2 regions of the Paenibacillus sp. JMULE4 genome follow, and region 2 is predicted to be linked to the other one. Evidence: a T-box and tRNA genes for the amino acid it is inferred to sense, from the RefSeq annotation. Region 2 holds a T-box; the other holds one or more tRNA genes.
What was found. A T-box is a leader RNA that pairs with one kind of tRNA and senses whether it is charged. The one in region 2 lies ahead of leuS (leucine--tRNA ligase), so its partner is inferred to be a tRNA-Leu.

Region 1 (10,863 bases), on a different contig from region 2:
CGCGAAAATCCGGGCTTGGGTACGCCGCTACACGTTTGAGCAGGGTGTGCTTCGTACGGAAGCGAAAGACGCTCAGCAGGAGTCCGTCTATGAGATGTACTACAGCTATCAGGAGCCGGTTCGCAAACTGCCGCCTCACCGTATTCTGGCGGTAAACCGCGGGGAGCGGGAGGAAGTGCTGAAGGTGACGCTGGATGTGCCTGTGGGGCGTATCCATGAATATATAGCGAAGCAAATCATCCAAGGACCTTCTGTGGTTCAGGATACGCTGCAGGCCGTCATTGAGGATGCGTATAAAAGGCTGATATCCTCATCGATTGAGCGGGAAGTGCGTAACGAGATGACGGAGAAAGCGGAGGAAAAAGCGATCGAGGTGTTCGCGGAGAACCTGCGCAACCTGCTTCTGCAGCCGCCGGTTAAAGGCAAGGTGGTGCTCGGCGTGGACCCCGCTTACCGGACAGGCTGTAAGCTTGCGGTAGTGGACGATACGGGCAAATTGCTCGAAATCGCCGTTACTTATCCGACACCTCCGAACAATAAGGTGGCGGAAGCGAAGGTCATCTTCGGGCGGCTGATCGACAAGTACGGTGTAGAATTGATCGTTATCGGCAACGGAACGGCTTCCCGTGAAACGGAGCAGTTCGTAGCCGAACTGATTGGCGAACTGAAGGGACGGAAGCTGCAGTATTTGATTGTCAGCGAGGCTGGGGCGAGCGTGTACTCGGCGTCGAAGCTGGCGCAGACGGAGTTCCCTGATCTGGACGTGGCGGAACGTAGTGCGATTTCGATTGCCCGGAGGGTCCAGGATCCGTTGGCGGAGCTTGTCAAAATCGAGCCGAAAGCGATCGGCGTTGGGCAGTACCAGCACGATGTTACGCAAAAAAGGCTTGATGAAAGCCTGACCTTCGTTGTCGAGTCCGTGGTGAACCATGTGGGAGTAGATGTGAATACGGCATCCCCGGCGCTGCTGTCCTATGTGTCGGGTGTGAACAGTACACTGGCCAAAAACATCGTGAAATACCGCGATGAGAACGGGAAATTCGAGAGCCGGAAGCAGCTGCAGAAGGTGCCGCGGCTTGGGGCGAAGGCATTCGAGCAGTGCGCGGGCTTTCTGCGTATCCCGGATGGCGCTAATCCGCTGGATAATACGCCGATCCATCCCGAGTCGTACGAGGTGGTGGATAAGCTGTTCCGCGAGCTGAAGCTGGAGCTATCGCAGCTTGGCACCGCCGAACTGAAAGAAATTCTCGGCAGGCTGGAACCCGAGGAGTTGGCCTTAAAGCTGGATGTCGGGGTACCGACGCTTCGCGACATTCTCGATTCGCTGCAGCGGCCGGGACGCGACCCGCGGGAGGAGCTTCCTGCTCCGATTTTCCGCACCGATGTGCTGCAGATCGAGGATTTGGCTCCGGGCATGGAACTGAAGGGGACCGTCCGTAACGTGATCGATTTCGGCGCGTTCGTCGATATCGGAATTAAGAACGACGGGCTTGTCCACATTTCCCAGATGAGCGATTCCTTCGTAAAGCATCCGATGGATGTCGTTTCCGTAGGCGATGTAGTGACGGTGTGGGTGCTTAACGTGGATGTGAAAAAAGGCCGCGTCGGTTTGACGATGAAAAAGCCTTCTTAAGCAAATAATAGAGCATAGGCCGGAGGCAAGGGGCTTCGCTTGGTTGACATGGCGAGGCGAGTCCCTTTCGACTGGCATATGCTCTATTCGCATTGGTGTGGAGATGTTCAATGAAGCTGGGATTCCGTATAATGCGCGTCTTGTCTGCGTGTCCGGTAAAAGAACCAGCAATCGTTAAGTAAACGGATTTGCCGGTGGTTTTTGTTGTAAAAGGCGCGCATCAGTTGGTTGCATAGCCACTGTGGCAAGCCGATCAGCCCCTTCCCGTCATGCTTCGTACATCTTTAGCATATGGTGAAAGGGACCGTGGGGTGCAGGTCCTTATGAATTACGCAAGTTCTTCTACCTCTTCGTACCACTGCTCAAGCTGTGCTTGAAGGGCGCGAATTTCCGTAAGAAGGGAAATGAGAGGGTACTCTTTTTCCTGTTCCCTAAGGGCGGAGAAGGCTTTCTCGAGTGCATTGATGTAATCCAGGCCGTGCTGCAGCTTGTATGCCGGATGGACGATCTCAAGCTGTTCGAATTCCGCAATAAATACCGGCAAGGCCGGTTTGGACGGGATGGTCAGCTTATCCAGCTCCTTGTGAAGTCTTTGATTGAGTGCGGCCAATTGGTACATATGCGTTGCCGGCATTTCGACAAATTCCAATTGATCGTTATGTTGAAGTAAAGCGTATTTCATTTTGGGCATTGGAAGGCGGCTCCTCTCATAAGATCAAACGTTAATTCGTGCGCAAGAATGATTTTCATGATTCCTACTTGACAGTTTAGCCTAACCTGCGGTTACAATTCAAGTGATGAAACTTGAGGTAGAAAACAAATAAAGGATGGGAAAAATCAATGGATGACCGGCAGCTTCAGCTGTGGGTGGAGCAAATATCATTGACATCGTTTGGGCTGCCTTTTGAGCATCAGGCTCGATTTAACCGGCGGCTGCGTTCTACAGGGGGACGGTATTTTACCCGTACGCATGACATTGAAATCAGTTGGCTTCAGTACGAACAATTTGGTGCCTCCGATGTGGAAAAAATCATTAAGCATGAGCTGTGCCATTACCATCTGCATATTCGGGGCAGAGGTTATCAGCATCGGGACAGTGACTTCAAGCAACTGCTCGCCAAAGTGGGCGGAACTCGATATTGCAGATCACTGCCTCAATCGCTGCGGCGCAAGGAGCCATACCGGTACAAGCTCGTATGTGTGAGCTGCAAGGCGGAGTATTTGCGTAAAAGGAAGGCCGACCCGCGCAAATACGTTTGTGGACATTGCAAAGGGAAATTGAGATTGCTCACAATTGAAATGGCACATGCTTGACTTGGAGCAGCAATCATGATAAATTAAAAATTGTTCTTCCCCGATAGCTCAGTCGGTAGAGCACTCGACTGTTAATCGAGTTGTCACAGGTTCGAGTCCTGTTCGGGGAGCCATTCTTATCTTGGAGAGATACCCAAGTGGCTCAAGGGGACCCTCTGCTAAGGGGTTAGACTGCGTAAGTGGTGCGAGGGTTCGAATCCCTCTCTCTCCGTATATATAGCAAAATAAACCGCCGGAAGGCGGTTTTTGCTATATATGGGAATATGAGAGGGTTCGAACACGAGAAGAGGGGGCGGCGGAGCAGCGTAGGGAACGCTGCGGAGTCTCGCGGTCTCGTAATTCCAACGGTGAAACCGATCATTAAAATCCATACATTCAATAACCGAAAGGCCAATTCAGTTTGGGAATCCTTTTGAAGTTCATGCCTTAACAATTCGACAATAAAGGTCAGCGGCGGAAAAATAAAGCTAATGATCGTGAGCATTTTCGTAATTTCGTTCATCCAATCCGATTAAAAGGCCTGTCAGCGATTCTCTATATATGTCGAGCGGGTCGATTACCCGGGAAATATGATCATCGATGTCGATGACATAAGCTTCTGCTTTCTTGCATAGAAGGTAAGTTTTTGATGTCTTATGGCGTCGAGAAGCGATTTTTCTCCACAAGATGACTCGTCGGAGTTGAACGTTTGAAATGGAAAATTTCATGCGATACGAGAACATAAGGATTGTGGCAAGTGTTCTGCTTCGTACAGTCCAAAAGACCTTTCGTAATATTTCTCGACAATGGCAAAAAACGTCAATCCAATGTTCCTTATGGCGGTTCATTTTGAGACGCTATTTCAGCATGATGCGGACCTCCACCACCAAGGGCAGCAGTGAAACGGCTTTCCAGGAATACTCGACCTGCGCCGGAACCGGGTCGGAGATATGTATCCAGGCGCTATCGTCTTGATCCGGAACGCGAATGTCTTGTTCGGTCATTCGGTCGGCGGTTCATCGGTAATTCAGCAGATAACTGGCACCTCATTAAAAGGCTTTATTTTTCCCTGACTGGCATAACGGAATTTCCGTTCCCAAAGCTTGCTTTTGTTCCCGAAAAACTGTCGAAAAAACATCTTGTCAACCTCGGAACATTCCGCTATAATAACTCTTGTCGCTTAAAAAGCAGTCGATTTTCATTATGGCATGGCCCGTTGGTCAAGGGGTTAAGACACCTCCCTTTCACGGAGGTAACAGGGGTTCGAATCCCCTACGGGTCATATTAAAGGGGATTTGAACCCCTGAGGGTTCGTCGGAGGATAAGCTTCGCTAGCATCGGCTTCGCAGTCTCGGAGCGCAGCGAGGAGTATCCCCTACGGGTCGTTATAATCATTTTAACCTGCGGTTGTGGTGGAATGGCAGACACGCTATCTTGAGGGGGTAGTGAGCGTACGCTCGTGGAGGTTCGAGTCCTCTCAACCGCATTCAATAAGCCTGGTGATCCCAATAGGATCATCAGGCTTATTTTCTGTCGAATGTGGTAAGGGAGAGACGCTCTGGAGGCAAACGCTTGGATGGCGTCTCATCTTTTCCGACGTTGGAGCAGCCTCAATAAATGGATCGCTGCCGGGATCTCTGAAATTCCAGGAAGCGGGTGCCTTGATAGGAAAGCTGCCCCTGATCGCCTTCCGCCAACAGACCGTAATCGCCGGGGCGAACATGGAATTCGCGTCGTTCTCCCTGATCAAATTCAAACGTGACATAATAGGAAGTATGGGCTGAAGTGTGTTCGCCCCCGCTGACTCTTGTCCGTTTGGAAACGACAAAAGCCGGCTTGGTGATTCGTTCGCAGGCGTTATTGCTCATCCAGGTGTAAACCCCCCGGCCCAATATAAACAAAGCAACCCCCACAATGAGCGTCGTAATAAGAGTAAACATCATTGAAAAAACAGGCGGCGGACCACCAAAAGAACCGCTAAACGGATCGCCAAAAGAGATCATTCCGTCCACTCCCCATATGGAAATTTGTTCATACGGTTTAAACGTATTTCCGTGCCGGGATGTTTCATGGTTTAAATATTTCAAACCAATAAAAAGAAATATAGTAAAAAACATTCGGGTATGAAGTGCTGTCAAACGAGCGGGCTTTACTCTTGCTGGAGAACAAGATATAATTATATTATGCGCGGTTGTGGTGGAATGGCAGACACGCTATCTTGAGGGGGTAGTGGGCGTACGCCCGTGGAGGTTCGAGTCCTCTCAACCGCATTTTGGCTTAAATCCGGAAACCCTTGGTATTCAAGGGTTTTTTCTTTTGCGCTTTATCTCTTCGCTGAGAGTAAATAGGGATTAATGCACATTTTTGATGTGTTCAGCATATAAATCAGACATGCCTTAATGGGAGCTGGTTGGGTTGCTGTACCATAAAATCGTTGCAATCATAACGGGAAGCTTGCTGATCGCGATGGGTGTGAATTGTTTTTTGATGCCGTTTAAAGTTTTGGACGGCGGGATTATTGGCATAGCTCTCATTATTAATTATTTGTTCGAATTCAAAGTGGGACTTGTAGTCATCCTGTGCAGCATACCCATCTTTACATTGGCATGGATTTATTACCGGGAGTTGGTCTACAACAGTTTGCATGGCATGCTGCTTTCCTCCTATCTGATTGATATCTTGGAACCGTTCCACTATTATTTTCTCTATTATGTAAATTTGACGCCGGTCAGCAGCAGCGTAATCGGAGGCTTGATTATCGGCGCGGGAATCGGAATCATGCTGCGATATGATACCAGTACCGGGGGAACGGATTTGCTGGCTCAATTTCTTTCGAAGTATGTTACGTTTAATGTAGGGATCATCATTTTTATTCTGGATGCGATCATTATCAGCTTGGGAGGCCTGCTGATCTCGGCGGAGACATTGGTGCTGTCTGTGATTACGATTACGGTTGGAGGCGTGACGACAACGCTCTGTACGCTTAAATCCGTTGGACGGACGCATTGAAAATGACAAAAACCTCCTTCTCGGGAGGACTCCTTATGAGTAAGCTATAGGCGCAGCAGGGCCTGCCGTTCGGCTTGAGGACGGCATAATTTGCAGACACCGACCACTCTGCCGCGGCCGGAATAAAAGGTCAGTTCCTTTGGAGGGACTTTCTTTTTACAGTAAGAGTAGCTTTGCTTGGACAGAGGTCGTTTGCTTCGGCCAGAATGGATGTGCTGCGGGCGATTTCGTTTCTTCCTTAAGACGAGCCGGACGGCGGCGGCAGCAATCACAAGAATAAGCCCATACAGGAGTATCTTTTCTTGATCACCGAACATGATGTCCCTCCCTCGTTTTTGAACCGATGATGAATATGGCCTTACTACACCAATATTTCGTCAAACGGGCGTTGATTCCTTTTTTCGGGTCGACTGTCTATTAACGGAGCATTGAATGCAGCGGCCGCCGGGGATGCCTTGAAACAAGCAATCGGTATAGCCCTCCTCGAAAAGGGAAGAATCTACAGGTCGTGCATTCCGGGACGAATTCAAGGTTTGCTGTAACAAAATATGCCCCTCCTACCGATAAAAAAGGAAAGAGATGGGAGGTATTGCGACTCATGAGAAATGCTAGCAGCCCGATGTGGCGCAAACTCGTGCTTCTGGTGTCATTCACTCTTTTGCTGTCGTTATTGCCGGTCCGGGCATTCAGTGCGGACACCGGCTTCCGGGACGTCGATCCGCAGCGCTACGCCTGGGCGATCAACGCCATACGGCTGATGACCGACAAGCAAGTGTTAACCGGTTATCCCGACGGCCTGTTTCGTCCGGATCAAACGGTCAGCAAAGCGGAATGGACGGTGATGGTCCATCGTTTGTTTAATAAGTACCGTCCCAACCAGTATGCGGTGGGGATGGAGAAAATCAGCTATTTTACGGACGTGCCTCCGCTTCACTGGGCACATCGGCCGATTATGGATATGTATAACGCGTCTTTTCGCATCGGCGGATACGGCGTGAGCCGAACCGGGGATTTGGCCTTCCGGCCTGATCAAGCGTTGAACCGGCTTCAGCTGGCGCAGATGCTTTACGCATTCTTCGATCAGCGGCTGATGGACCGCAGGCTGAGTGAAAACGATGTGTGTGCCGTTATGATGGAGTTTAAGGATGTCCCTGTCAGGCTGTTTACGGATCCTGAGGAATATGCTGCCGCCAAGGCGGACGGAAGATACGAAGCGGGAGGGTTGATGGATATTGAAAGCAGCAATGTATATCCGTCGCTCTTTATGGGCAACCATTCCAGCAACTGCAAGTTTGGAGACGATCCGCTCTCGAACGTGCAATCTACGGCGCTCGTCAGTCTGAAGGCCAACGGCATCATGACGCCGAACGACGATGGATACTTCCGGCCGAAGGATAGAGTGACACGCGCGGAAGCTGTGACCATTCTTAACCGGATTTACAGCTACCTTAAAAACAACAGCCTGCTCTCGGACTATACGTCTGTCGAGCTTGATGCATCCGGCTCCGGCAGTGGTTCTGCGGGAACAGGCGGAGGAGCGCCGTCATCAGGCGGGGGTTCCTTCAATAACAATCCAGGCAGCAGTATCATCGTTCCGCCGAATTCGGGCGGCTCTGCCGGCGGGAATCATCAGAATCCGGAATGGTCGGATAAATCGGTGATTCGTGTAACGGATTATTTTAACGATCAGGGTGTCATTGTGAAAAATGTGAAGCTGTTCGGTGAGATCGAGACGGCGGTGCAGCCGAATGGGAAGAGATTTTTGACCATCGATATGAAATCGCAGGAGAAGGTGGATCTGTACGTTATTCTGGACGGTCGTGTGGGCTTCGTCAAGCAGGAGGAACTGCCGCTTACTCTGCCTTTGGACGGCATTGGGATGGTGGGTCTCCGTTCGCAGAAGCGGGATATGAAATCGCCGCGGACAACGGAGTATCAAACCACATTGAGCGTGGCCCTGTACGACGAGGATCCGGGAAATGGCAAAAAGCGGAAATAGACCGCCGTATGGGAGGCCTCCGTTCCCTTTGAGGGACGGGGGTCTTTTTGTTGAACTCCTGTTTATAACAAGGGGTTCACGCAGCAAAAATCCCTCCCGGCGTATCGGAGAGGGATATCCAAGCTGCTACTGAAGCAGATGCTTATAAGCGGTATAGTCGATTTGCTTCTTGTCGAGAAAGGAGGTCAGACTCTTGTAATCGCGTTTTGGCGTTGCGAGAATGTAACCCTTGATGCAATGATCCTTTGTGATTTCAGTGGCGTTGTCCTCCAGGGCCACTTGTCCGATCCGGGCGGCGATGGAATGCCTGGCGATGTCACGGAAAGGCTTGGGGACCGGTTCAACGAGCATTTCAAGGAAGGCTTTGGATTCCTCCGTCCATAGATGCCGGGATGATTCGACATAATGATTTTGCCAGTCGAGCTTGGATTTACCGTCATTTCCCATCGGAAGCACCTTCAAAAATTTGCGGAACATAAAATAGCCGCCGATCGACATAAAGAACAGCAGCACGAACACCCAAAACAGGATAAACCACATAAATCCCGAGGGCGGGACGGAACTGGATAAAAGCATCGTACATTTCACCTCGCTTCCATTATACCGTAAATCCGGGATTCAGGAAAACGGCAGAACGGAGCAGGAGCGCCTTTTGGTTAGAGAAACATTTCCTATTCTAGATTTCCGGACGCAATCCTAGTAAAATAGAGAGATGTGATGTGAAAAGGAGTGAATTCCGGTCATGGTTAAAATTGGATCACACGTATCGTTTTCAGATAAAGGGCTGCTGAATGCTGCGAAAGAAGCTGTTTCGTACGGCTCCGGCACGTTTATGATTTATACGGGGGCGCCGCAAAATACGCGCCGCAAGCCGATTGAATCGCAGTATATCGAAGAAGGCAAAGAGCTGATGGACAAGCATGGCATCGATGAAATTATCGTACATGCTCCCTATATCATTAACCTGGGATCGTATAAAGAGGACACATTCGAGCTGGCGGTACGTTTTCTTCAGGAAGAAATTCGCCGTACGGATTATATAGGCGTAAAGCAGATTGTACTGCATCCGGGCGCTTACACGGACAAGGATGCCGAGTTCGGTATTGCGCGCATCGCTCAAGGCTTGAATGAGGTGCTGGCAGGCGTGAAGGATACGGATGTAAAAATTGCGCTGGAGACGATGGCTGGCAAGGGGACGGAAATCGGCCGCAGTTTCGAAGAACTGGCGCAGATTATCGAGAAGGTGGATGACAACGGCCGTCTGTCAGTGTGCTTTGATACGTGCCACGTGAATGATGCGGGTTACGATATCGTGAACGATCTGGATGGCGTGCTGGAGGAGTTTGATCGTGTGATCGGTCTGGACCGTATTGCGGTGGTTCATCTGAACGACAGCAAAAATCCGATTGGAGCGGGGAAAGACCGCCATGCCACTGTTGGCTCGGGCTGGATCGGTTTCGATGCGATGAACGGCGTGGTTCACCACGAGAAGCTGAAGCATCTGCCGTTTATACTGGAGACTCCGTGGATCGGTAAGCAGGATAGCTACCAGCGTCCGATGTATGAGGCGGAGATTGCTCTGTTGGGGGGCACCGTGAAAGAGCGGTTCGGCGAAGAGTTCCTCTCGGATGTAGAGCGATTGGCGCACTTTTTCTCGAAGCAGGAGCTGAATCCGAGAACGTATGTGCTTCAGACGTGGGAAGTTCTCAAGACGGATGCCAAAGCCAAAAAAGCGGATGGCCGCGAGCCGATGGAGCGACTTTATGACATGGTTGTTGCAGAAGGCTTGTTCCCCGAATTAACCGAAGAACAGATTAATCACCGTTTGACTGCGTGGTTTGCCGGTGAGCATTTGTTTGCCGCCGTATAATGGTCAGTTTAATGAAGGAGTAGAAAATGTAATGGTTCCAAAAATCACCCCTAAGAGAACAAGTACAGATTTACAAAATCGTGCCCGCATGCTGGTATCCTGTCCGGACAGGCCGGGTATCGTGGCCGCGGTTTCGCGGTTTTTATACGAGCATGGCGCCAATATCGTTCAATCCGATCAATATACGATGGATCCGGAGGGAGGCTTATTCTTTATCCGGATCGAATTCGATCTCGACAATCTGGATGCACGGATCGAACGGCTCAAAGCCGATTTCGACAACGTGGCGAAGGAATTTGAGATGGACTGGAGGATGACACGCGCAAGCCGCAGGAAGCGCCTCGCCATCTTCGTATCCAAGGAAGACCACTGCCTGCTGGAGCTGCTCTGGCACTGGCAGTCGGGGGATCTCGATGCGGACATTGCGATGGTCATCAGCAATCATGACCACATGCGGGAGCTTGTTGAGCCGCTCGGCATACCTTATCATTATATTCCCGTGACACCGGATACGAAGGCTGAAGCGGAGAAGCGTCAGCTTGAGCTGGTGGCCGGGAAGGTGGATGTGGTCATCCTGGCCCGCTACATGCAGATTATCTCGCCGAAGTTTATAGAGCATTTTCCGAACCGGATTATCAACATTCACCATTCGTTCCTTCCGGCTTTCATCGGCGGCAAGCCGTACGCTCAGGCATATAACCGCGGCGTAAAAATCATTGGAGCTACGGCGCATTATGTCACGGAGGAGCTGGATGGCGGGCCGATCATCGAGCAGGACGTGCAGCGGGTAAGCCACCGCGACAATGTGGATGACCTGAAGCGCATCGGGCGCCATATCGAAAGAACGGTGTTGGCGCGGGCCGTCGGTTGGCACGTGGAGGATCGCGTCATTGTGCATCAAAATAAAACGGTAGTGTTCAGTTAAAATAAAACGTGAAAGGGTCAGGAGACCCGGATGCGATTGAATCATGAAGGTCGACACGTCTTCTTTGAAGTAAAGAAGCGGGTCGGCCTTATTTTTGTACTATGAAAGATGTTTATGGAGACTGGTGATATTGA
Region 2 (10,863 bases):
TACGGCGTTTTTGGGGATCCGATCCGGCATTCGAAATCTCCGATCATGTTGAACAGGGCATTTGAAGAAACAGGGCTCAATGCGGCTTACGGGGCGTTTCACATTTTGCCGGGAACCTTGAAGGACGCGGTCGCAGGGATTCGGGCGCTTCAGTTCCGGGGGGTCAACGTCACGATTCCGCACAAAGTGGAGGTGATGTCGTATTTGGACGAGATCGATGAAGCAGCCCGCGTCATCGGCGCCGTCAATACGATTGTAAACGAAGGCGGCAAGCTGATCGGATATAATACCGACGGCATCGGTTATATCCGTTCGCTCAAAGAAGAAACGGGCATCGATTTGAAAGACCGCAAGGTGCTGATGATCGGAGCGGGGGGCGCCGCACGCGGCGTCGGTTACGCATTGGTCAAGGAAGGCGTGGAGCATATCTGGATTGCCAACCGGACGAAGGAGAAAGCGTTGGAGCTTGCGGCTTCCATGAGCGGGTTCGGAAGCGTATCCGGTCACGGACTGGACGAGGCAGGCAAGCTGGCTGGCGAGGCGGCGCTGATTGTGAACAATACGCTGCTCGGCATGCATCCGAATGTGGACGGGGTGCCTATGGACGTAGAGCTGATCAAGCCGGGAACGGTGGTCAGCGATTTGGTGTATAATCCCCTGGTTACCCGTTTTTTAAGAGAAGCCCGGGATCTTCGCGGAGCGACCGTTCACAGCGGCTTGGGCATGTTTATTTATCAAGGCGCCTATGCGTTTGAATACTGGACCGGTCTCCCGGCTCCGGTTGCAGCCATGCGGGAAGCGGTGCTGCAGTCTTTTGAAGAGCGGCAAACTTAAGTCAATCATGGAATTCATCCATAGAATAGAGGTAGAAGGACTGGCATGTTAACAGGTAAACAAAAGAGGTATCTGCGCTCGCTGGCGCACCATTTGAACCCGATATTTCAGGTCGGCAAAGGAGGAGTGAACGATCATTTGATCCGCCATATCAGCGAGGCGCTGGAGGTGCGGGAATTGATCAAGGTCTCGGTACTCAACAACTGCCTGGAGGATCCTAAAGAGGTGGGGGCGGAGCTCTCGGACGGCGCGGGTGCAGAGCTTGTGCAGGTCATTGGAAAAACCATTGTGCTGTATAAAGAATCCAAAGAACAAAAAACGATCGAGCTTCCGGTATAAGCTTTAAGCTTCAAGCGAAGCCGGGATGGATAATGCAAAGAGGGGGAGCCGGATGAAAATCGGCCTGATGGGAGGAACCTTCGATCCCGTTCATATCGGCCATTTGATTGCAGCCCAGAGCGTTTACGAGGAGCTGGAGCTGGATGAGGTTTGGTTTATGCCAACGTCCATGCCGCCGCATAAGGAACAGGCTCCCGGAGCTTCTCCGGAGCAGCGATGGCAGATGGTGTGCCTTGCCGTAGAAGACCACCCGGCTTTCAAGCCATCGGATGTCGAACTGCGCAAAGGCGGCATATCCTACAGCATCGAGACCGTACTCATGCTCCGTTCCCGGTACCCTGAACATGAGTTCTATTACATCATTGGAGCGGATATGGTGCAGTATTTGCCCAAATGGTACAGAATCGACGAGCTGATCAAGCATGTGACCTTTGTCGGATTGCGCCGCCCGGGGTATGAAACCGGCTGCGATGCACTGCCTGCCCCGATCAGGAAGGCTGTTCGTTTAGCCTCTATGCCGCAAATTGAGCTATCCTCTACGGGGATCAGACAGCGGCGCGCGGAGGGCCGGTCGGTGCGTTATATGGTGCCCGACCGGGTAAATGACTATATCGAGGTGAATCGTCTTTATGAAGCGTGAAGACCTGATGGAATCGGTCCGTTCGCAAATGCCGGAGAAGCGCTGGGTGCATACGCTGGGCGTGATGGAAACGGCTGTCAGGCTGGCGGAGCGGTTCGGAGCGGATCCTGTCAAAGCGGATCTGGCGGCTATTCTCCACGATGTGTGCAAATATTGGCGGGTGGACGAGCAAGCGCGGATTATTCGGGAAAACGGTTTGCCTCTTGATCTTCTGGAATATGACAAGGAGCTTTGGCATGCGCATGCGGGCGCCTGGCTGGCTCGTGAACGGTACGGCGTGGAGGATGAAGAGGTGCTGGATGCGATTCGCTACCATACCTCGGGGCGGGGTCAGATGACCCTGCTGGACAAGGTGGTTTGCCTTGCCGATTACATGGAGCCCGGGCGGGACTTTCCAGGCGTGCATAATATTCGCGAAATCGCCGAATATAGTTTAGAGAAGGCGCTGCTTGCCGGATTTGACGGAACGATAAGGTTTTTGCTGGATAAAGGAAAACGGATATATCCGCTGACGCTGGCCGCTCGCAATGGTTTGATTGAAGAGCTGGAGCACCAGGACGGCGGAATGGTACAGAAGAGCTGAAACATTTGTATAGTTAAGGGAGGAAACTAGATGACGGTACAACCGGAGGAGCTTATGACGCTTGCGGTCGAGGCGGCCGAAGACAAAAAAGCAATAAACATCGTTACCCTGAATCTGTCCGGAATATCGCTGATTGCGGATTATTTTGTCATTTGCCACGGGAATTCCGAGACACAAGTACAGGCGATTGCTGCGGAAATCCGCAAGAAAGCGGAGGAAAAAGGGGTGCGGATTCGCGGATTGGAAGGGATGGATACGGCGCGCTGGGTGCTCATCGATCTTGGCGATGTGGTCGTTCATGTTTTCCATCGCGATGACAGAGAATATTATAACATCGAGCGTCTTTGGTCCGACGCGAAAGTGGTCGAGCGGGTATGAGACTTGAAGCCGGTACGATCCGGCGGTTGGAAGTGGCAAGGGAAGTGCCGCCCAACGGCTATTTTTTGACCGACGGGACGCAGGACGTGCTTCTGCATTACAGCGAAACGGCCGGGGAAGTGAAGCCCGGGGATCAAGTAGACGTGTTCCTGTTTCACGATACGCAGGACCGGCTGGCGGCAACGATGCGAAAGCCTCTGATTCGGCTTGGCGAGGTGGCGCTGCTCGAGGTCGCAGATATTCATCCGCGCTTTGGATGCTTTCTTGAGATGGGGCTGGGGCGGCACTTGCTGCTGCCGTTTAAGGAGCTTCCTGAGCTTAAGGAGCTTCGTCCAAAGGTGGGTGACAAGGTCTTTGTCGTGCTGACGCACGACCGTCAGGGCCGGCTCGTGGCTAAAACAGCGGGGGAAGAGCAGCTGAAAAAGCTGTGTTTCGATGCTCCGGCCACTTGGCGAGGCCAATGGGTGGAAGCAAGGGTGTACAAGCCCCTGCAGATGGGCACGTTCGTCGTCTGTGACGGAGGCGTGGTCGGCTTCGGAGTCATCGGCTTCATCCATTCCTCCGAACGGACAAGACTGCTGCGGTTAGGCGAGCAGGTCAAGGTTCGCGTGACATTCGTGCGCGAGGACGGGAACGTGAACTGTACGATGCGCGAACGCAAGGAAGTCGGGCGGGATGAGGACGCGGAAAAGCTGCTGGCGTTTCTTCATGAACGGCCGAACAAGGCCATGCCCTACTCGGACGAAACGCCTGCCGATCTGATCAGTCAGCGCTTTGGCATAAGCAAATCGGCATTCAAACGCGCCATCGGCAAGCTGATGAAAGAAGGCTTGGTTTATCAGGAAGGCAGCTGGACTTACCTGAAGCAGGATCCGACAGAGCCGGTTACCCAGTGAAGAAGCGCTGAGGTGCCGGTTTTTTCTTGCGCCGGCAGGATACTGATGATGCATTAAGACAAGGAGGTTTGCCGTGTGGCTTATGAGCGGTTCTCGTATATTTACGACCGTCTGATGGAGGATATGCCCTATGAGGAATGGATGCGGTTTGCCGGACAATGCTGGGACAAGTATGGTGCTCCCCGGACCGTCGTCGACCTTGGCTGCGGCACGGGAGCCTTGGCGATACCGCTTGCGCAGCAGGGCTTCGAAGTGATCGGCATCGACCTCTCGGAAGATATGCTCGCGGTCGCTCAGCAAAAGGCGGACAGCGTGCAGCGGCATTCACCGTTCCCTGCCGGAGGCGGGCTGATGCTGCTGCAGCAGGATTTGCGCGATTGGGAGCTGGACCGTCCTGTGGATGCGGTCATCTCGTTTTGCGACTGCTTCAACTATTTGCTGGAGGAAGAGGATGTCGTGCTGGCGATCCGGCAAGCCTATGCGGGGTTGAAGCCGGGCGGTGTATTTCTGTTTGACATGCACACCCCTTATCAGCTGCAATCGTATGCCGAATCGCAGCCCTTTACTCTGAACGAAGAGGACATTGCGTATATATGGACATGCGATTTTGACCCGGGACGCTGTGAGATCGAGCATGCGCTAACGATTTTCGTCAGAGAAGGAGAAATGCTCGAAACAGGATCCGACGATGCGGTGACAGAACGCTTCCATCGGGTGGAGGAGCTGCATTTGCAGCGTGCTTATTCTCTGGATTGGCTTGGGGAGAAGCTGCGTGAAGCCGGTTTCCGGGAAACGGCCTGCTACGGGGATTTTACGTGGGAGCCACCTACGGAAAATACGCAGAGGGTGTTTTTTGTGGCGGTAAAATAGGCTGACCCTGTTCGAGGCCGGAAACAGGCGGGGGATGACGAGCCGGACTATTTTTCGATCAACCGCAAAATCAGCTGCACAGCGCTCAAAATCATGCCCCAGAGCGGCAGCGACAAGATCAAACCGTTCAGTAATCCTCGCATCGGCGGCAACCTCCAGCACACACTTTTTATACAGTATGTACAAAAAGTCTTTCTGGAATCCCCGGCAAAGAGGATTATCGTGCCGGAAGGGCGATTTCTTTCGATGGCGTCCTGCTTGACACACAGGAACGGTTTTACATATAATGAAATTTAATTGGATCGTTTGCAAGGCTATGACAGAAAGCAGTAGCTGTACGCCGTATTTCAGAGAGCCGATGGTTGGTGGGAATCGGTTGTGGTCGCAGCGAACTCGTTCTGGAGCCAGAAGGTGAAGGGAAGGATCGTCGGAAGAAGGGTCCGAGACCTAGCCGGATCGTATTCCCCGCGTTAAGGGGCTGGAGTGGACAGGGGCAAAGCATGCCGGCTGTCAACTAGGGTGGTACCACGGGAAGCAAAGCTCTCGTCCCTAGCTAAGGCTAGAGGCGAGGGCTTTTTGTTTTTATTCGAAGGAGGCATAAAGCAACATGGCACAGGAAGTCAAAGAACAGCAAGGATATAACCCGCAGGCGATTGAACCGAAGTGGCAGCGCTATTGGGAAGAGAACAAAACGTTCAAGGTGCTGGACGACGACAGCAAGCCCAAATTTTACGCCCTGGATATGTTTCCGTATCCTTCCGGCGCGGGACTGCACGTAGGCCACCCGGAAGGGTACACGGCCACCGATATTGTGTCCCGGTACAAAAGAATGCGCGGCTACAACGTACTGCATCCGATGGGGTGGGATGCGTTCGGTCTTCCGGCGGAGCAGCATGCTCTCGATACAGGGGAGCATCCGCGCGATATTACGATCAAGAATATCAATAATTTCCGCAGACAAATCAAATCGCTCGGCTTCTCGTACGACTGGGACCGCGAATTCAGCACAACCGATCCCGATTACTACAAGTGGACGCAGTGGATTTTTATCCAGCTTTATAAAAAAGGTCTCGCCTATGTCGACGAGGTCCCGGTCAACTGGTGTCCCGCGCTGGGAACGGTCCTCGCCAACGAAGAGGTGATCGACGGCAAAAGCGAACGCGGAGGCCATCCCGTCATTCGCAAGCCGATGCGTCAGTGGGTGCTGAAGATTACCGAGTACGCAGAACGCCTGCTGGAGGATCTGGAGGAACTCGATTGGTCTGAAAGCATCAAGGACATGCAGCGCAACTGGATCGGTAAATCCAAAGGAGCGGAAGTGACGTTCGCTATCGACGGGCATGAGGGTGACAGCCTGAAGGTGTTCACGACTCGTCCGGATACGCTGTTCGGAGCGACATACTGCGTTTTGGCGCCGGAGCACGAGCTGGTGAATCGGATCGTGACGGAGGGACAAGCCTCGGCGGTGAAGGAATATCAAGAGCGTGCCGCCCGCAAGAGTGACCTGGAGCGTACGGATTTGGCCAAGGAGAAAACCGGAGTCTTTACCGGAGCCTATGCCGTCAATCCGGTGAACGGCAGCAAGGTGCCGATCTGGATCGCCGATTATGTACTGGCGGGCTACGGAACGGGAGCCATTATGGCGGTGCCGGGACATGACCAACGGGACTGGGAGTTCGCCAAACAGTATGATCTTCCGATAATTGAAGTGGTGCAGGGCGGGGATCTGTCCAAAGAGGCTTATTCCGGCGACGGTCCGCATGTGAACTCCGGCTTCCTGGACGGGCTCAACAACGAACAGGCCATCGGAGCCATGATTCAGTGGCTTGAGGATAACGGCAAAGGCCAGGGCAAAGTGACCTATCGTCTGCGCGACTGGCTGTTCAGCCGCCAGCGTTATTGGGGCGAGCCTATTCCGATCCTTCATCTGGAAGACGGGACGATGAAAACCGTGCCGGAGGATCAGCTGCCGCTGCTGCTGCCGGAGGTCGACGAAATCAAGCCGTCCGGCACAGGAGAATCGCCGCTGGCGAACGTAACCGAGTGGGTCAATACCATCGATCCGGAGACCGGCATGAAGGCCCGCCGCGAGACGAACACGATGCCGCAATGGGCGGGCAGCTGCTGGTACTACCTGCGTTTTATCGATCCTAAGAACGATAAGGAAATTTGCTCTCCGGAGCTGCAGCGCAAGTGGCTGCCGGTCGATCTGTACATCGGGGGCGCGGAGCATGCTGTGCTCCATCTGCTGTACGCGCGCTTCTGGCACAAGGTGCTGTACGATCTCGGCGTAGTGAATACGAAGGAACCGTTCCACAAGCTGGTCAATCAAGGGATGATCCTCGGCGAGAACAATGAGAAAATGAGCAAGTCCCGCGGGAACGTCATCAATCCCGATGTCATTGTCAATGAATTCGGAGCCGATACCCTGCGCTTGTACGAAATGTTCATGGGTCCGCTTGAGGCGACAAAGCCGTGGAGCGCCAACGGCGTAGAGGGGGCTTACCGCTTCTTAAGCCGGATCTGGAGATTGTTCATCCAAGAGGACGGGCAATTAAGCGCGAAAATTAGCAGTGAGGAAGAGGGCAGCGAGGCGTTCAAACGGGTTTGGCATCGTACCATCAAGAAGGTGACCGAGGATTTTGAGGCGCTGCGCTTTAACACGGCGATCAGCCAGCTGATGATCTTCGTGAATGAGGCCTACAAGACGGATCGTCTTCCGAAAGCGGCTATGGAGCACTTTGTGCAGTTGCTTTCTCCGCTTGCGCCGCATCTGGCCGAAGAATTATGGGAGAAGCTGGGCCATAACGATACCGTAACTTATGAACCATGGCCGACCTATGATGAGGCCTGGACCGTAGATAACGAGGTGGAAATCGTTATTCAGGTGAACGGTAAAATCATCGAGCGCGCGACGGTTGCGGCCGATGCCGATGAAGCTTCTATGCGGGAGCTGGCTGTGAATCTGGATAAAGTGAAGGATGCCACGGCGGGTAAAACGGTCCGGAAAGTCATCGTGGTCAAAGGCAAGCTGGTCAATATTGTAGCAGGATAAAAAGGATAAAACGGGCAAGCATCAAAAAAACAACCGCCCCCCGGATGGCTACGGGCACGGCGGTTCATAAGGAAAAGACGTGAAAGCATCGCGTTCTTCATCGGCTTTGGTCCCGAAAAAGCGGGCTTCCACCTTTTCCAAATCTTCTTCGTATTTGGAATGAGTTGTGCGGATCAAGTCGTAAAAGACGCTGCACAGCTCTTTTTCCATTATACGGAGTCCTTCCTCTGTAATTCCGCCGGGTACGGCTACACGCTGCTGCAGCGCGGCGGGAGTAAATCCTCCATCTGTCAGCAGCTTGCCCGTCCCCAGCGTCATTTCGCTGGCGAGCCGCGTCGCCTCTTCCTCGGAAATTCCGGTGGCCGAGACGGCTGCCTGAATATACTTTTGAATGAAGAAGGCGAGGAAGGCAGGTCCGCAGCTGGACAGGTCGGAGGAGATTCGGGTGTGTTCCTCGGATATGCGAATCGGAGCGCTTACGCGGGATAACAAGTTTTCGAGCCGTTTTTGATCCTCGTCCTTCATCCGGTCCCCATAAATACAAAGTGTCGCTCCGCTGAGTACATGATTTGTGATGCTCGGAATCACTTTGGCGATTTTGCAGGGCAACAGCGCTTCGAGATGCCGGATCAGCACCGGGCTGGTGATCGAAACGATGATCTGTTCGGGTGTCAACAAAGCCTGAATCTCCTCAATGACATCTTTGAACTCGAGAGGCTTGACACAGATAAACAGCAAATCGGCTTGAGAAGCCGCTTCTTTATTGGAACGGGCAACTTGCAAGCCCGGATAGTTCGCTGCCAAAAGCTCCGCTTTGGCGATGGTCCGGTTGGTCGCCACCACGTTCTCCGGGTTTACAGCGCCGGAGCGGATGAACGTTTCAATAAGCATACTGCCCATGCTGCCTGTTCCGATGAAACCTACTCGCATGACGATCCCTCCTGTTTCTTCATGTATATCAGGGAGGATATGAATTTATGCATCAATTTACCAATAAAAAGAGGTGATGAAGATGGGATCAACGAAAGGGGGAGCGGGATGATGCGAATCGCTTTGATCGCGCTTGCTGTCGGTCTTTCCGCGGCACTGCTGATGATTTATCCTAAATGGGCGGAGCCGCCCGCGTCAAGCTTCATTAGCGCCGATGCGGAAATGCGCAGGCTGCTGCAGGAACAAGCGGAGCAAAAGCCCCCATCGCAGACGGTTCCGGGCGGTCAGCAGGAGGGAAAGCCGCCGGAAACAAAGCCTGTGGAAGATCAAGGGCCTGCGCCGGAGCTCCCCAAATCCACTTTGGAAGGGAAAGGTTCATCCGCCGCAGAGGAGGCGGATCAGGCCGTTGCGAAGTCGGGCAAGCTGAATCTGAACACGGCGACGGCGGAGCAGCTGGATGATCTGCCCGGTGTCGGTCCAAGCAGAGCGCAGGCCATTTTGGAGCTTCGTCAGCGGTTAGGCGGCAAATTCCGCTCCCCCGACCAGCTGCTTGAGGTTAAAGGAATCGGTGCGAAAACCTTGGAGAAGATCAAGCCTCATGTCACCGTAGAGCCATAGCGGAGTATTTTATAGACAACGCTTTCATTTTGGGGGGAAATATGCGAAAATAGGTACGATTATTCATTTTATGCTATGATTAAGGGGGACGTATTTGATGTCTGAAGAACGCAAGCTCGCGCTGGAAACATTAGCTGTCCATGCTGGACAAGAGATTGATCCTGCCACGATGGCTCGTGCAGTGCCTTTGTACCAGACGACTTCCTACGGGTTCCGGGATACGGATCATGCGGCAAATCTGTTTGGATTGAAGGAATTCGGCAATATTTATACCCGCTTGATGAATCCGACGACGGATGTGTTCGAGAAGCGCGTCGCGGCATTGGAGGGCGGACTTGCCGCTCTGGCAACGGCATCCGGACAAGCCGCCATTACGTACTCGATCCTGAATATTGCCGGAGCGGGAGATGAGATTGTGTCGTCGGCCAGCTTATACGGCGGTACATATAATCTGTTCGCGATCACTCTGCCCAAGATCGGCATCAAGGTACATTTCGTCGATCCGAGCGATCCGGAGAACTTCCGTAAAGCGATTACGCCGAACACGAAGGCGGTATTTGCGGAGACGATCGGCAATCCGAGAGGCGATGTGCTGGATATCGAAGCGGTGGCTTCCATCGCCCACGAGAACGGCATTCCGCTCATCCTGGACAATACCTTCCCAAGTCCATACCTGTGCCGCCCGATAGAGCACGGTGCGGATATCGTCGTTCACTCCGCCACTAAATTCATCGGCGGCCACGGTACATCGATCGGCGGCATCATTGTAGACGGCGGGCGCTTCGACTGGAAAGCGAGCGGCAAATTTCCCGGGCTGACCGAACCGGATCCCAGCTACCATGGACTTGTTTATACGGATGCGCTAGGTCCGGTCGCATACATAATTAAAGCACGCGTGCAGCTTCTTCGCGACATGGGGGCGGCCATTTCTCCCTTCAATTCTTTTTTGATGCTGCAGGGTCTGGAGACTCTGCATCTGAGAATGGAACGCCACAGCTCAAACGCACTGAAGGTAGCTGAATTTTTAGAGCGGCACGACGCGGTCGAATGGGTAAGCTATGCCGGATTGCCAAGCCATCCTTCCTATGATCTGGCCCGCAAATATATGCCTAAAGGCCAGGGAGCCATTTTGACGTTCGGCATCAAGGGCGGCGTGGAAGCCGGACGCAAGGTGATCAACGCCGTGAAGCTGTTCTCTCACCTTGCCAATGTGGGCGATTCGAAATCGCTGATCATTCATCCGGCCAGCACAACGCATCAGCAGCTCAATGAAGAGGAGCAATCGGCCGCAGGCGTCAGCCCCGGCATGATTCGGCTGTCGATCGGCACGGAAGCGATTGAAGACATCATCTACGACTTGAATCAAGCGATTCAAACCAGCCAGAAATAAGGGAGCGAGCATGACATGACAGCCCGCAAAGATTGGGACACGTACTTTATGGATATCGCCTATATGGCATCCACCCGTTCAAGGTGCAACCGCAGACATGTGGGCGCGGTGCTGGTTCAAGGGAAAAAGCTCTTGGGCACGGCTTACAATGGGGCCCCCTCGGGCGTCCCCGATTGCTCGGAGGCCGGCTGCATGCTGGTGGAAGAAATTGAACTGGTGCCTGCTGAAGGGAAAGAACAGGTGGTCAAAAAGCAGCGGTGCATCCGGACCATTCATGCGGAACAAAATCTGCTCCTGTTCACCGATCGCGAGGACCGGGAAGGCTCGGTT

Region 1: it has a tRNA-Leu gene. The T-box ahead of leuS (leucine--tRNA ligase) is inferred to sense a tRNA for this amino acid. The anticodon was not compared.

The regions. Positions count from the first base shown of each region.
Region 1 covers NZ_SGWF01000018.1:6,775-17,637, forward strand. The annotation lists gene EXW96_RS20340 (Tex family protein) at 1-1,633, shown strand, start outside; gene cmpA (cortex morphogenetic protein CmpA) at 1,741-1,881, opposite strand; gene EXW96_RS20350 (hydrolase/acyltransferase) at 1,962-2,324, opposite strand; gene EXW96_RS20355 (SprT family protein) at 2,474-2,947, shown strand; tRNA gene EXW96_RS20360 (tRNA-Asn) at 2,985-3,060, shown strand; tRNA gene EXW96_RS20365 (tRNA-Ser) at 3,071-3,158, shown strand; gene EXW96_RS20370 (hypothetical protein) at 3,784-3,930, opposite strand; tRNA gene EXW96_RS20375 (tRNA-Glu) at 4,137-4,208, shown strand; tRNA gene EXW96_RS20380 (tRNA-Leu) at 4,330-4,412, shown strand; gene EXW96_RS20385 (DUF2500 domain-containing protein) at 4,537-4,929, opposite strand; tRNA gene EXW96_RS20390 (tRNA-Leu) at 5,114-5,196, shown strand; gene EXW96_RS20395 (YitT family protein) at 5,342-5,935, shown strand; gene EXW96_RS20400 (hypothetical protein) at 5,980-6,252, opposite strand; gene EXW96_RS20405 (S-layer homology domain-containing protein) at 6,534-7,934, shown strand; gene EXW96_RS20410 (DUF2621 domain-containing protein) at 8,061-8,510, opposite strand; gene EXW96_RS20415 (deoxyribonuclease IV) at 8,677-9,804, shown strand; gene purU (formyltetrahydrofolate deformylase) at 9,836-10,729, shown strand.
Region 2 covers NZ_SGWF01000014.1:161,911-172,773, reverse strand. The annotation lists gene EXW96_RS13695 (shikimate dehydrogenase) at 1-834, shown strand, start outside; gene yhbY (ribosome assembly RNA-binding protein YhbY) at 880-1,173, shown strand; gene EXW96_RS13685 (nicotinate-nucleotide adenylyltransferase) at 1,226-1,813, shown strand; gene yqeK (bis(5'-nucleosyl)-tetraphosphatase (symmetrical) YqeK) at 1,803-2,396, shown strand; gene rsfS (ribosome silencing factor) at 2,427-2,774, shown strand; gene EXW96_RS13670 (CvfB family protein) at 2,771-3,670, shown strand; gene EXW96_RS13665 (class I SAM-dependent DNA methyltransferase) at 3,746-4,540, shown strand; T-box leader at 4,848-5,094, shown strand; gene leuS (leucine--tRNA ligase) at 5,148-7,595, shown strand; gene comER (late competence protein ComER) at 7,644-8,525, opposite strand; gene EXW96_RS13650 (ComEA family DNA-binding protein) at 8,634-9,143, shown strand; gene EXW96_RS13645 (homocysteine synthase) at 9,241-10,533, shown strand; gene EXW96_RS13640 (deoxycytidylate deaminase) at 10,549-10,863, shown strand, end outside.